2 regions of the Oerskovia sp. Root22 genome follow, and region 1 is predicted to be linked to the other one. Evidence: riboswitches for the same ligand, from Rfam matches in the RefSeq annotation. Region 1 holds a riboswitch; the other holds the start of a gene.
What was found. A riboswitch is a leader RNA that binds a small molecule or an ion and turns the genes downstream of it on or off. The one in region 1 is predicted to bind S-adenosylmethionine.
Positions count from the first base shown of each region.

Region 2: linked by a shared signal. The riboswitch ahead of ASE15_RS11060 (LLM class flavin-dependent oxidoreductase) and the one ahead of ASE15_RS17595 (NADPH-dependent FMN reductase) in region 1 are both predicted to bind S-adenosylmethionine.

Region 1 covers NZ_LMIL01000011.1:496,419-501,456, forward strand. The annotation lists gene ASE15_RS17580 (LLM class flavin-dependent oxidoreductase) at 123-1,220, shown strand; gene ASE15_RS17585 (hypothetical protein) at 1,420-1,836, shown strand; partial or broken gene ASE15_RS17590 (flavin reductase family protein) at 1,878-2,411, opposite strand; gene ASE15_RS17595 (NADPH-dependent FMN reductase) at 2,408-3,130, opposite strand; SAM riboswitch class IV at 3,151-3,262, opposite strand; gene gdhA (NADP-specific glutamate dehydrogenase) at 3,579-4,916, shown strand.
Region 2 covers NZ_LMIL01000009.1:123,895-128,932, reverse strand. The annotation lists gene ASE15_RS11075 (ABC transporter ATP-binding protein) at 1-277, opposite strand, end outside; gene ASE15_RS11070 (ABC transporter permease) at 274-1,233, opposite strand; gene ASE15_RS11065 (ABC transporter permease) at 1,230-2,282, opposite strand; gene ASE15_RS11060 (LLM class flavin-dependent oxidoreductase) at 2,301-3,407, opposite strand; SAM riboswitch class IV at 3,496-3,606, opposite strand; gene proB (glutamate 5-kinase) at 3,771-4,913, opposite strand.

The DNA of each region.
Region 1 (5,038 bases):
GCGAGGTAGAGGGCTCGCGTCGAGGTAGAGGGCCCGAGCCCTCTACCTCGACGCCCGCCCTCTACCTCGACGCCCGCCGTCTATCGCGGCACACCCCACCCCACCCCCACCAAGGAGCATCCGTGCGTTTCCAGGTCCTCGACATCGTCTTCAACCCGCCCCACCCCGTCACGGGCGAGGCCGTTCCCGCGGCCGAACGACTCGAACGCGTCGTCGAGACCGCGGTCCTGGCCGAGGAGCTCGGCCTCGACGCGTTCGCGGTCGGCGAGCGGCACGCGGGGGACGTGCTGTCGTCGTCGCCCACCGTGATCCTCGGGGCGATCGCCGCGCGCACGTCGCGCATCCTGCTGAGCACGGGCGTGACGGTGCTGTCCCTGCTGGACCCCATCCGCGTCGCGGAGGACTACGCGACGATCGACCAGCTCAGCCGGGGCCGGTTCGAGATGGTCATCGGCAAGGGCAACGAGGCGCTCCAGTACCCGCTGCTGGGCCTCGACATCGACCGGCAGTACGAGTACCTCGAGGAGAACTACGAGCTGCTCCGCCTGCTCCTGAGCGGTGAGGAGGTCGACTGGGAGGGCCGCCACCGCCCCGACCTGCAGGGCGCCACGACCCTGCCCCGCCCGTACGACGGCGCGTTCCGGATCTGGCACGGGTCCGCGACCTCGCGCTTCGCGGTCGAGCTCGCCGCGAGGTGGGGCGACCCGATCGTGAGCGCCAACGCGTTCCAGCCCCGCGAGAACTACCAGGTGCTGATCGACCACTACCGCGAGCAGTACGCGGCCGCGGGCCACGACCCGGCGTACGGGTTCGTCGGCTCCGGCTCGGGCGGGCTGTTCCTCGCGGACACGACCGAGCAGGCGATCGAGGAGTTCCGCCCCATCTACGAGGGAGCCGTCGCGCGCGCAGACCTGCGCAAGCACGACCCGGCCGCGGTCGGCAAGGTCACGAGCTTCCGGACCATCGAGGAGGCCGTCGAGCGCGGCCCGGCCCTCGTGGGCTCGCCCGAGCGCGTCGCCGAGAAGATCCTCGACTACCACCAGAGCTACGGGCACGACCTGCAGTCGGTCTCGATCAACCACCTCCTGGAGCCGGCGCGGCAGGACGACGTGCTGCGCCGGTTCGCGGAGGAGGTCGTGCCGCTCGTCAGGGCCGAGGTCAAGACCGACCTGTGGGGCCCGGCCGACGCCCGCCGGGCCAAGGGGTTCACGGCGGGCTAGCACGGGGCGTCGCCAGGCGATGCCCTACGAGACGCAAGAGGTGCCCGCCCGGACCCCGGTCTCGGCGGGCGCCTCCCGTCTCCCGCGCAGGGCCACGTGGCCGTCCCCGACCCTGGCGGAGCGCTCCCACACGTCCTAGGCTGGAACTGTCCTGCGGGCACGTGCGCTGCGCGCAGGGGCACGGAAGAAGGCTCCGACGATGTGGCTTCTCGTGATCTCCGGCGTGGTGGGCGCGGCGACGGTCGCCGTCATCGCGTGGCTCACGGTGCGCCACGACCGACCCCCCGTGGACGTCCTCCCTCCCCTCCGGGCGCACCGGACCACCTGGCGCGAGCGGCGCCGTCGGGCACCCGACCCCCTCGTGGCGCTGGGCCTCCAGATCCGCCTGGGCCAGCTCGCGCACGAGCTGCGCGACGTCCAGGACGACCCGGGCGTCTACGCCCGGGCGCACCACTACCTCGCCGCGCAGGGCGCGTACGACGCGCTGCTGCGCGAGGCGTGCCGGCTCAGCGGTCTCGAGGTCGACGCGGACCCGCTCGCCGCGGGCCTGCGCAGCGACGAGGACGAGCGGCTGCGCGAGGAGCTCGAGCTCAGCGCGCGCGGCTGGACCTGGTAACCGGCACACGGCAAGGGCGAGMGGTCCCCGATCCGGTGGTAGGACCGGTCGTGGTAGACGAGCGGCGTCGCGTCGCTGCGCGTCCCCGACGCGAGCGCGCGCAGCGAGACCAGGTAGCTGTCGCCCACGGGCGTGCGCTGGATGATGCGCCCGCGCACCCAGGACAGCGCACCGTCGATCACGGGCTCCCCGGAGTCGAGCGGTGACCATCCGCCGGCTGCGAAGCGGTCGATCCCGCTCGTCGCGAAGCGCGCCGACACGTCGTCCTGGTCGGCGCTGAGGAAGTTGACCGTGACCGTGCGGGCCGCGGAGATCGCGGGCCACGACGACGACGTCGACGCGAGCGAGAACGCGAGCAGCGGCGGCGCGGCCGAGACCGAGATGACCGACGTCGCGGTGAAGCCTACGGGCCGCCCCTCGTGGTGCAGCGCGACGACCGCGACGCCCGCGGGGTGCTGCCGGAACACGGCCTTGTAGGCGTCGGGGCTGAGCTGGGGCTCGTCCTGCTCGTGGAGCAGGGCCTCGAGCCCGGCGAGGCCCGCGACGTCGGAGCGGGTGGTGGGTTCGGCGGTCATCGGGTCACCTCGGCGAGCTCGGGGGCGGTCTGGTGGGTGGGGACGTCCTGCCCGACGGCGGCGCTCGCCGCCCGGAGCAACGGGCCTCCCGCACGGTCGAGCCAGGCGTCGACGGTGCTCGCGAGCTCGGCCTCGCCCAGCTGGGAGTCCAGCAGGGCGAGCGTGCGCGTGGGGACCGTGGCGCCGAGCTCGACGAGGAGCGGGCGCAGGTGCACCTCGCCGGCCAGGGCGTGCGCCGGGTTGCCCGACACCACGACCGGCACCACGACGACCCCGGCCAGGCCGTCCGGACCGTAGAGGTCGAGGAACGCCTTGAGCAGCCCGGTGTACGAGCCCTTGTAGACGGGCGTCGCGACGACCACCACGGTCGCGCCCGCGACGACCTCGCGCGCGGCGTCCGCGCGCGGGTGCACGGGGGTCAGGATCTCGGCCGCGATCTCGGCGAGGTCGATGGTCGCCGTGGTCGGGGAGATCGGGGAGCTCGCGGGGTCGGTCGAACCCGCCTCTGCCGGACGTGCCGCGAGGCCCAGGTGGTCGGCGACCCGGGCCGCGACGGCCTGTGCCGCGCCCAGGGTCCGTGACCCCGGGCGCGGGTTGCCGACCAGGGTGACCACGGTGGGGCGGGGCGGAAGAGGTGAGCCGTCGGCAGGGCCGGGTCGGTAGCCGAGGCCGCTGTCGGCTCCGGCTGGGTCGGTGGGCGGTGCCTGGTGCTGCGTCATGGTGTCCTCGCTGTCGTCGTGCTGCACGCTTGCCGCGCCGGTGCCGGCGCGACCAGGTCATCTCCCGGAGCACCCCGTCGTGGGAGGGGTTGCTGACCAGCGAGCCGGGGCTTGGCGCTGGTGCTCGTGACCGTTGGGTAGGGGTATAGCCCGGTCGGCGCGAATCTGTACCGATCCGGTCGAGATTTCTCACGGCGTGGACGGTTGTTTCGCGACGGGGCCGGGGTGGGGCGCGGTCGGGGGCCGGGCGGGAGGCCGTCGCACCGGCCGCGGCCCGGTCCCTGCCGGGGTGAGCCCGGTCCGGGGCGCGCCACGGGAAGTGGCCCCGGGCAACGGCGATGTCCCAGGTCGTGAGCCTGCCGTCTTTCAGAGTGGGACAGGAGTACGGCCGTGTTTACACGTACGTAACCTGGTGCAGTTAAGAGCCAGCCCTGCCGAGGAGCACTTCATGGATAGTCGTCTGCACTCCGTCTACGACGAGGTCCTCGCCCGAAACCCTGGTGAGGCCGAGTTCCACCAGGCGGTGCGCGAGGTCTTCGACTCGCTCGGCCCGGTGCTCCAGAAGAACCCCCAGTACGTCGACGCCGCCGTGCTCGAGCGCATCTGCGAGCCCGAGCGCCAGATCATCTTCCGCGTGCCGTGGGTCGACGACAAGAACCGCGTGCAGATCAACCGCGGGTTCCGCGTCGAGTTCAACTCGGCTCTCGGCCCGTACAAGGGTGGCCTGCGGTTCCACCCGTCGGTCTACCTGGGCATCGTCAAGTTCCTCGGGTTCGAGCAGATCTTCAAGAACTCGCTCACCGGCATGCCCATCGGCGGCGGCAAGGGCGGGTCGGACTTCGACCCGCGCGGCAGGTCCGACGGCGAGGTCATGCGCTTCTGCCAGTCGTTCATGACCGAGCTCTACCGCCACATCGGTGAGTACACCGACGTCCCGGCCGGCGACATCGGCGTGGGTGGCCGCGAGATCGGCTACCTGTTCGGCCAGTACAAGCGCATCACGAACCGCTACGAGTCCGGCGTCCTCACGGGCAAGGGCATCAGCTGGGGCGGGTCGCTCGTGCGGACCGAGGCCACGGGCTACGGCACGGTCTTCTTCGCCGACCACATGCTGCGCACCAAGGGTCAGAGCTTCGACGGCCAGCGCGTCGTCGTCTCGGGCTCCGGGAACGTCGCGACCTACGCGATCCAGAAGGCCCAGCAGCTCGGCGCGAACGTCGTGTCGTTCTCCGACTCGTCGGGTTACGTGGTCGACGAGGCAGGCGTGGACGTCGAGCTCCTCCGCCAGATCAAGGAGGTCGAGCGCGGACGCGTGGCCGACTACGTCGAGCGTCGCCCCGGTGCGCGCCTCGTCACGGGCGGCAGCATCTGGGACGTCCCCGCGACCGTCGCCCTGCCCTGCGCCACGCAGAACGAGCTGACCGAGCAGGACGCCAAGCAGCTCGTCGCCAACGGTGTCCTCGCGGTCGCGGAGGGCGCCAACATGCCCACCACGCCGGGGGCCGTGGCCCTGCTCCAGGAGGCCGGGGTGCTCTTCGCGCCCGGCAAGGCCGCGAACGCGGGCGGCGTCGCGACCTCGGCCCTCGAGATGCAGCAGAACGCTTCGCGCGACGCGTGGACGTTCGAGTACACCGAGGAGCGCCTCGCGCACATCATGGAGGGCATCCACTCGCGCTGCGAGGAGACGGCCGACGAGTACGGCGAGCCGGGCAACTACGTGCTCGGTGCGAACATCGCAGGCTTCACCAAGGTGGCCGACGCGATGATCGCCCAGGGCGTCATCTGACGGTCGTCCTGACGGGCCGCTGAGCCGGCCCGGGCACTGCCCCGCACGACCAGGAGCGGTGCGTCCCCGTGTGCCTCGAGCACGCGCGGGGCGCGCCGCTCTCGTCGTCCCCGGCGGGGCGT
Region 2 (5,038 bases), on a different contig from region 1:
GGAACGACCTCAGCGCCGCGGGCGAGGCGGTCGCCAGGTCGGTTCCCTGGAAGACGATCCGGCCGTGCGTGACCGCCGCGGACGATGCGAGGAGCTGGACGATCGCGTGCGCGGTCGTGGACTTCCCCGACCCGGACTCGCCGACGACCGCCACGGTCTCGCCGGGGAGCACGTCGAACGAGACGTCCTGGACGGCCGCGACCGTCCCGCGGCGCGTGCGGTACTCGACCGCCAGGCTGTCGATGCGCAGCAGCGGTGCGCTCCGGTCCGTGCTCATCGGTTCCGCCGTCCTTCGGTGTCGAGGGCTCGCGAGATGCGGTTGGCCGAGAGGACCGTCAGCACGATCGCGAGCCCGGGGAGGGTCGTGAGCCACCACGCGTTGCGCAGGAAGTCACGTCCGGTCGAGACGAGCTGACCCCACTCGGGGGCAGGCGGCGGCGCCCCGTAGCCCAGGAAGCTGAGGGACGAGACCGCCAGGATCGCGGTGCCGAGCTCGAGGGTCGCGAGGACCACGACGGGCCCGGCCGAGTTCGGCAGGACGTGCCGCAGCAGCACGCGGTGCCAGCGGTTCCCCGACGCCTGCGCGGCCTCGACGTACACCGAGCTGCGGACGCGCACGACCTCGGACCGCATGATGCGGGCGACGCTCGCGACGCTCGCGAGCCCCACCGCGATCGCGACGTTCACGGTGCCGAACCCGAGGACCGTGACGAGCGCGAGCGAGAGCAGCAGGCTCGGGATCGCGAGCAGGACGTCGGCGACCCGCATGACGGCGTCGTCGACCCAGGAGCCGAAGAACCCCGCGAGCAGGCCCAGCGTCGAGCCGACGACGAGCCCGAGGCCGACCGCGATGAGCGAGGCCTGGAGCGTGAGCGCTGTGCCGTGAACCACCCGGGAGTAGAGGTCGCGGCCGAGCTGGTCGGTCCCGAACCAGTGCTCGGCCGACGGCGGCTGGAGCTTGTCGGCCGGCACCCCGGTCAGCGGGTCGGAGTGCGCGAGCAGCGTCGGGGCGAAGGCGGCCACCAGGACGACGACGATCCAGACCACGGCCGCGAGCAGACCGGGCCGCCGGACCACGAAGCCCAGGCCCGCCACGAGGCTCGAGAGGCCACGGACGCGGCCGGGCGGCAGGTCCGCGGACGAGGGCCGCCGAAGACCGGGCGTGGTGCCGTCGACGGCATCGGCCTCCGGCAGGACGCTCTGCTCGTGCGGGGCGAGGGCGGTGTCGGTCATGCTGCACCTCCGTGAAGGACGGCGACCTCGGGGGTCGACGATCTGGTGGGTACGGTCTGGTCCTCGGGGGCGGCGGCCCCTCCCCCGGGCGTCGCCCCAGGCGTGGTCGCGCCTCGGCGACGTCCCGTCACCACGCGGGGATCGAGCAACGGGTAGGCCAGGTCGACGAGCAGGTTGGACACGACGAACACGACGGCGGCGAAGATCACGATGCCCTGCACGACCGGGATGTCCTGGGTCTGCACCGCGGACGCGGTCACGCGGCCGAGTCCCGGTCGGGAGAACACCGTCTCGGTGACGACCGTGCCGGAGAGCAGCTGGCCGACGATCAGGCCGGTCATCGTCAGTGCGGGCAGCGCGGCGTTGCGCAGGGCGTGCGAGAAGAAGACCCTCGGGCGACCGGCTCCCTTGGCCCACACCGCGTCGATGTACGGCTCCCGCAGCGTGGTGGCCAGGCTCTTGGACAACAGCTGGGCGATCGTCGCCCCGGTGGGCACGGCGAGCGTGATCGCGGGCAGGACGATCGAGGCGAACCCCTTGTTCCCCATCGCGGGGAAGATCGGCAGGGTGAAGGAGAACCACTGGATGAGCAGGAGGCCGAACCAGAAGGCGGGGATCGCGACCCCGAGGGGCGGCAGCCCGAGGAGCAGCTGCCCGAGACCGCGGAACCGTGTGTAGGTGGCCGCGACGGCCAGCCCTCCGCCGAGCACCACCGCGAGCAGCAGACCGGCCGCGGCGATCTGCACGGTCGGTGGGATCGCCTCGACGATGAGGTCCGCAGCGGGGCGCCCCGTGCTGATCGACTGACCGAGGTCCCCGCGGAACAGCCCGGCGAGCTGGGAGAAGTACTGGACCACGAGCGGGCGGTCCAGACCGTGCTCGGCACGGAGCGCGTCGAGCTGCTCGGGGGTGATGTCGTTGGCGTCGGCCCCGGCCATGAGCTGGGCCGGGTCGCCGGGCAGGGCGTAGAGCACGATGAAGGACACCGTGTAGGCGGCCCAGAGCACGCCGACCGCCTGGGCCAGTCGCGTCGCGAGATAGCGTCCCATGGTGGTTCTCCCCCTCCGTCAGGCGCCGACGGCGACGGCGGCGGCGGTCCGCTCGACGGGCGGCGATCCCGGCACCGTCGAGCCGGCCGTTCCCGCACGGTCCGTGGCCGGCGTCCAGCCGAGGGCCGGGGCGACGAGAGTCGCGACGTCGTGCAGGATCTGCTCGTACTCCTCGTCGCTGAGCTCGTAGGGCAGCTCGAGGCGCAGCTCGCTGACCTCGCCCACGACGGCGTCCGCCACGAGCCGCTCGAGGATCTCCTCGCTGGGCCCCACGAGATCGGGCGCGAAGAGCGTCCGGCGCTCGCCCTGCGGGGCGAGGGTCCGGGCTCGGCGCGACTCCTCGAAGGCTCGGTAGCGTCGGCGCGACGAGGCGTCGGCGCAGTCGGTCGGCACGATGACCCGCCCGAGCGCGACCCGCGTGGTCCGCGCGTCGCCGCGCCCCGCGCGGTAGGCGACGAGGTTCGCGAGCTGGGCGGTGACGAAGTCGTCCGACTCCTCGCCTGCCACGATGTTGCCGGTCAGGAGGTTGAGCCCGTTGCGCGCGGCCCACTCGGTCGAGCGGCGCGAGCCGGCGCCGTACCAGAGGCGGTCGACGAGCCCCGGGCTGTGCGGCTGCAGCCGGGGCCGCTGGACGTTCCCGGGCGAGTGCACCACGGTGTCCTCGTCGCCGATGAAACCGCCCGACAGGTTGGCCGCGAGCCGCTCGATGCGTGCGTGCGAGAAGTCGTGGGACTCCCAGTCCCCGTCGAAGACCAGGTCACCGATCAGGTCGGCGTGCGGCGGACGGCCCGCGCTCAGGCCCACCTGGAGGCGCCCCTGCGCGAGGACGTCGGCGGTCGAGAGGTCCTCCCCGAGGCGGAACGGGCTCTCGTACCCGATCGGGATGACGCCTGTCCCCAGCTCGATCGTGCTCGTGCGTTGGGACGCCGCAGCGAGGAAGACGGTCGCCGACGAGATCCCGTGCTCGAGGTGCCGCTGGCGGACCCACGCTCCGTCGAACCCCCAGGCCTCGGCGCGCTCGAACAGCCGCAGCGTCGCCTCGAGACCGCTGGCGGGGTCGTCGTCCGGGAAGTTCCCGGGGGTGAGGAAGGCCAGCGAGGAGATCGCCGGGGTGCTCTGGCTCACGATGGTGCGTCCTTCGGTCGGACGACGTGCGGGTCCCGCCCGTCCCCGGGCACGCCACAGGAACCCGTGGACGGGGGTCGTTCGTCACGTCGTGTGCTTACCGCGACCTGTCGGCGCGGTCAGGTCCTGCCCGGAGCACCCCGTCACATCGAAGGGTTGCTGGCCAGCGAGCCGGGTCTTGGCGCTGGCGCTCTTCACCTGCCGCACAGGAAAGCCTCCCGGCGCCGTGCAGTCAAGGAGTGAGAGCGGCGTCCCACTCCATGAGACAACGCAAACGAGAGACGGGGCCCGGAGACCGTTCCAGGTCTCCGGGCCCCGTCGTGGGACCGAGCGCCGCCTCCGCGCTGCAGCCGCGAGCCGCCCTCAGGACGCCTTGCGCCTGCGCCCCACGAGCACCAGGTCGTCGCGGTGCACGACCTCGCGGTCGTAGCCCTCGCCGAGCTTGTCGCGCAGCTCGTGCGTCGAGCGGCCGAGGAGGTCGGGGATGTCGGTCGAGTCGAAGGCCACGAGGCCGCGCGCGATCACGCGCCCGTCGGGCGCGACGAGCTCGACGGGGTCGCCCGCGTCGAAGTCGCCCGTGACCCCGACCACGCCCGCGGGCAGCAGCGAGGCCCGCCCGCCCAGGACCGCGGTCACGGCCCCCTCGTCGAGCTCGAGGCGCCCCCGCGTGCGCGCGGCGTGCGCGAGCCACAGGCGTCGGCGCGTGGTGCGCTTGCCCGTCACGGCGAACCAGGTCCCGACCTCGCGCCCGGCGAGCGCGCCCTCGGCGTTCGCGGCCTTGGTCAGCACGACCGGGATGCCCGAGCCGGTCGCGATGCGCACGGACTCGAGCTTGGTGAGCATGCCGCCCGTCCCGACCGAGCTGCCGCGCCCCGTGACCTCGATGCCCTCGAGGTCGAGCGGCGAGCGGACCTCGCGGATGCGTTGGGTGCCGGGGCGCGAGGGCGGGCCGTCGTAGAGCCCGTCGACGTCGGTCAGCAGCACCATGACGTCGGCGCGGACCAGGTGCGAGACGAGCGCCGCGAGGCGGTCGTTGTCGCCGAAGCGGATCTCGTCGGTCGCGACCGCGTCGTTCTCGTTGACGACGGGCACGACGCCCAGGTCGAGGAGCCGCTCGAGCGAGCGCTGCGCGTTGCGGTAGTGCCCGCGGCGGATGGTGTCCTCGGCCGTGAGGAGGACCTGCCCCACGCGGATGCCGTACTCGGCGAACGCCTGGGCGTACCGGGCGACCAGGAGGCCCTGGCCCACCGAGGCCGCGGCCTGGGCCGTGGCGAGGTCGCGTGGTCGGGCGCTGAGGCCGAGCGGACCGATCCCCGCCGCGATCGCCCCCGAGGTCACGAGCACGACCTGCCCGCCCGCGGCGTGCCGCGCGGCGATGACGTCGACGAGCGCGTGCAGGGCCGGGACGCTGAGGTGCCCGTCCGGTCCGGTGAGCGAGGAGGAGCCGATCTTGACGACGACCCGGTGGGCCGTGGCGACCTGGGAGCGTGCGGAGAGCGCATTCACCGGGACATCATCGCGCGCCAGGCGCCCGGGCGCGGAGTCATGTCACCGTGTGACACCCCGGGGTGAGACGACATGGACCCTGCCGCGCCGTGGTGTCAGAACTGCACCGGCGCATGGCCCGGTGC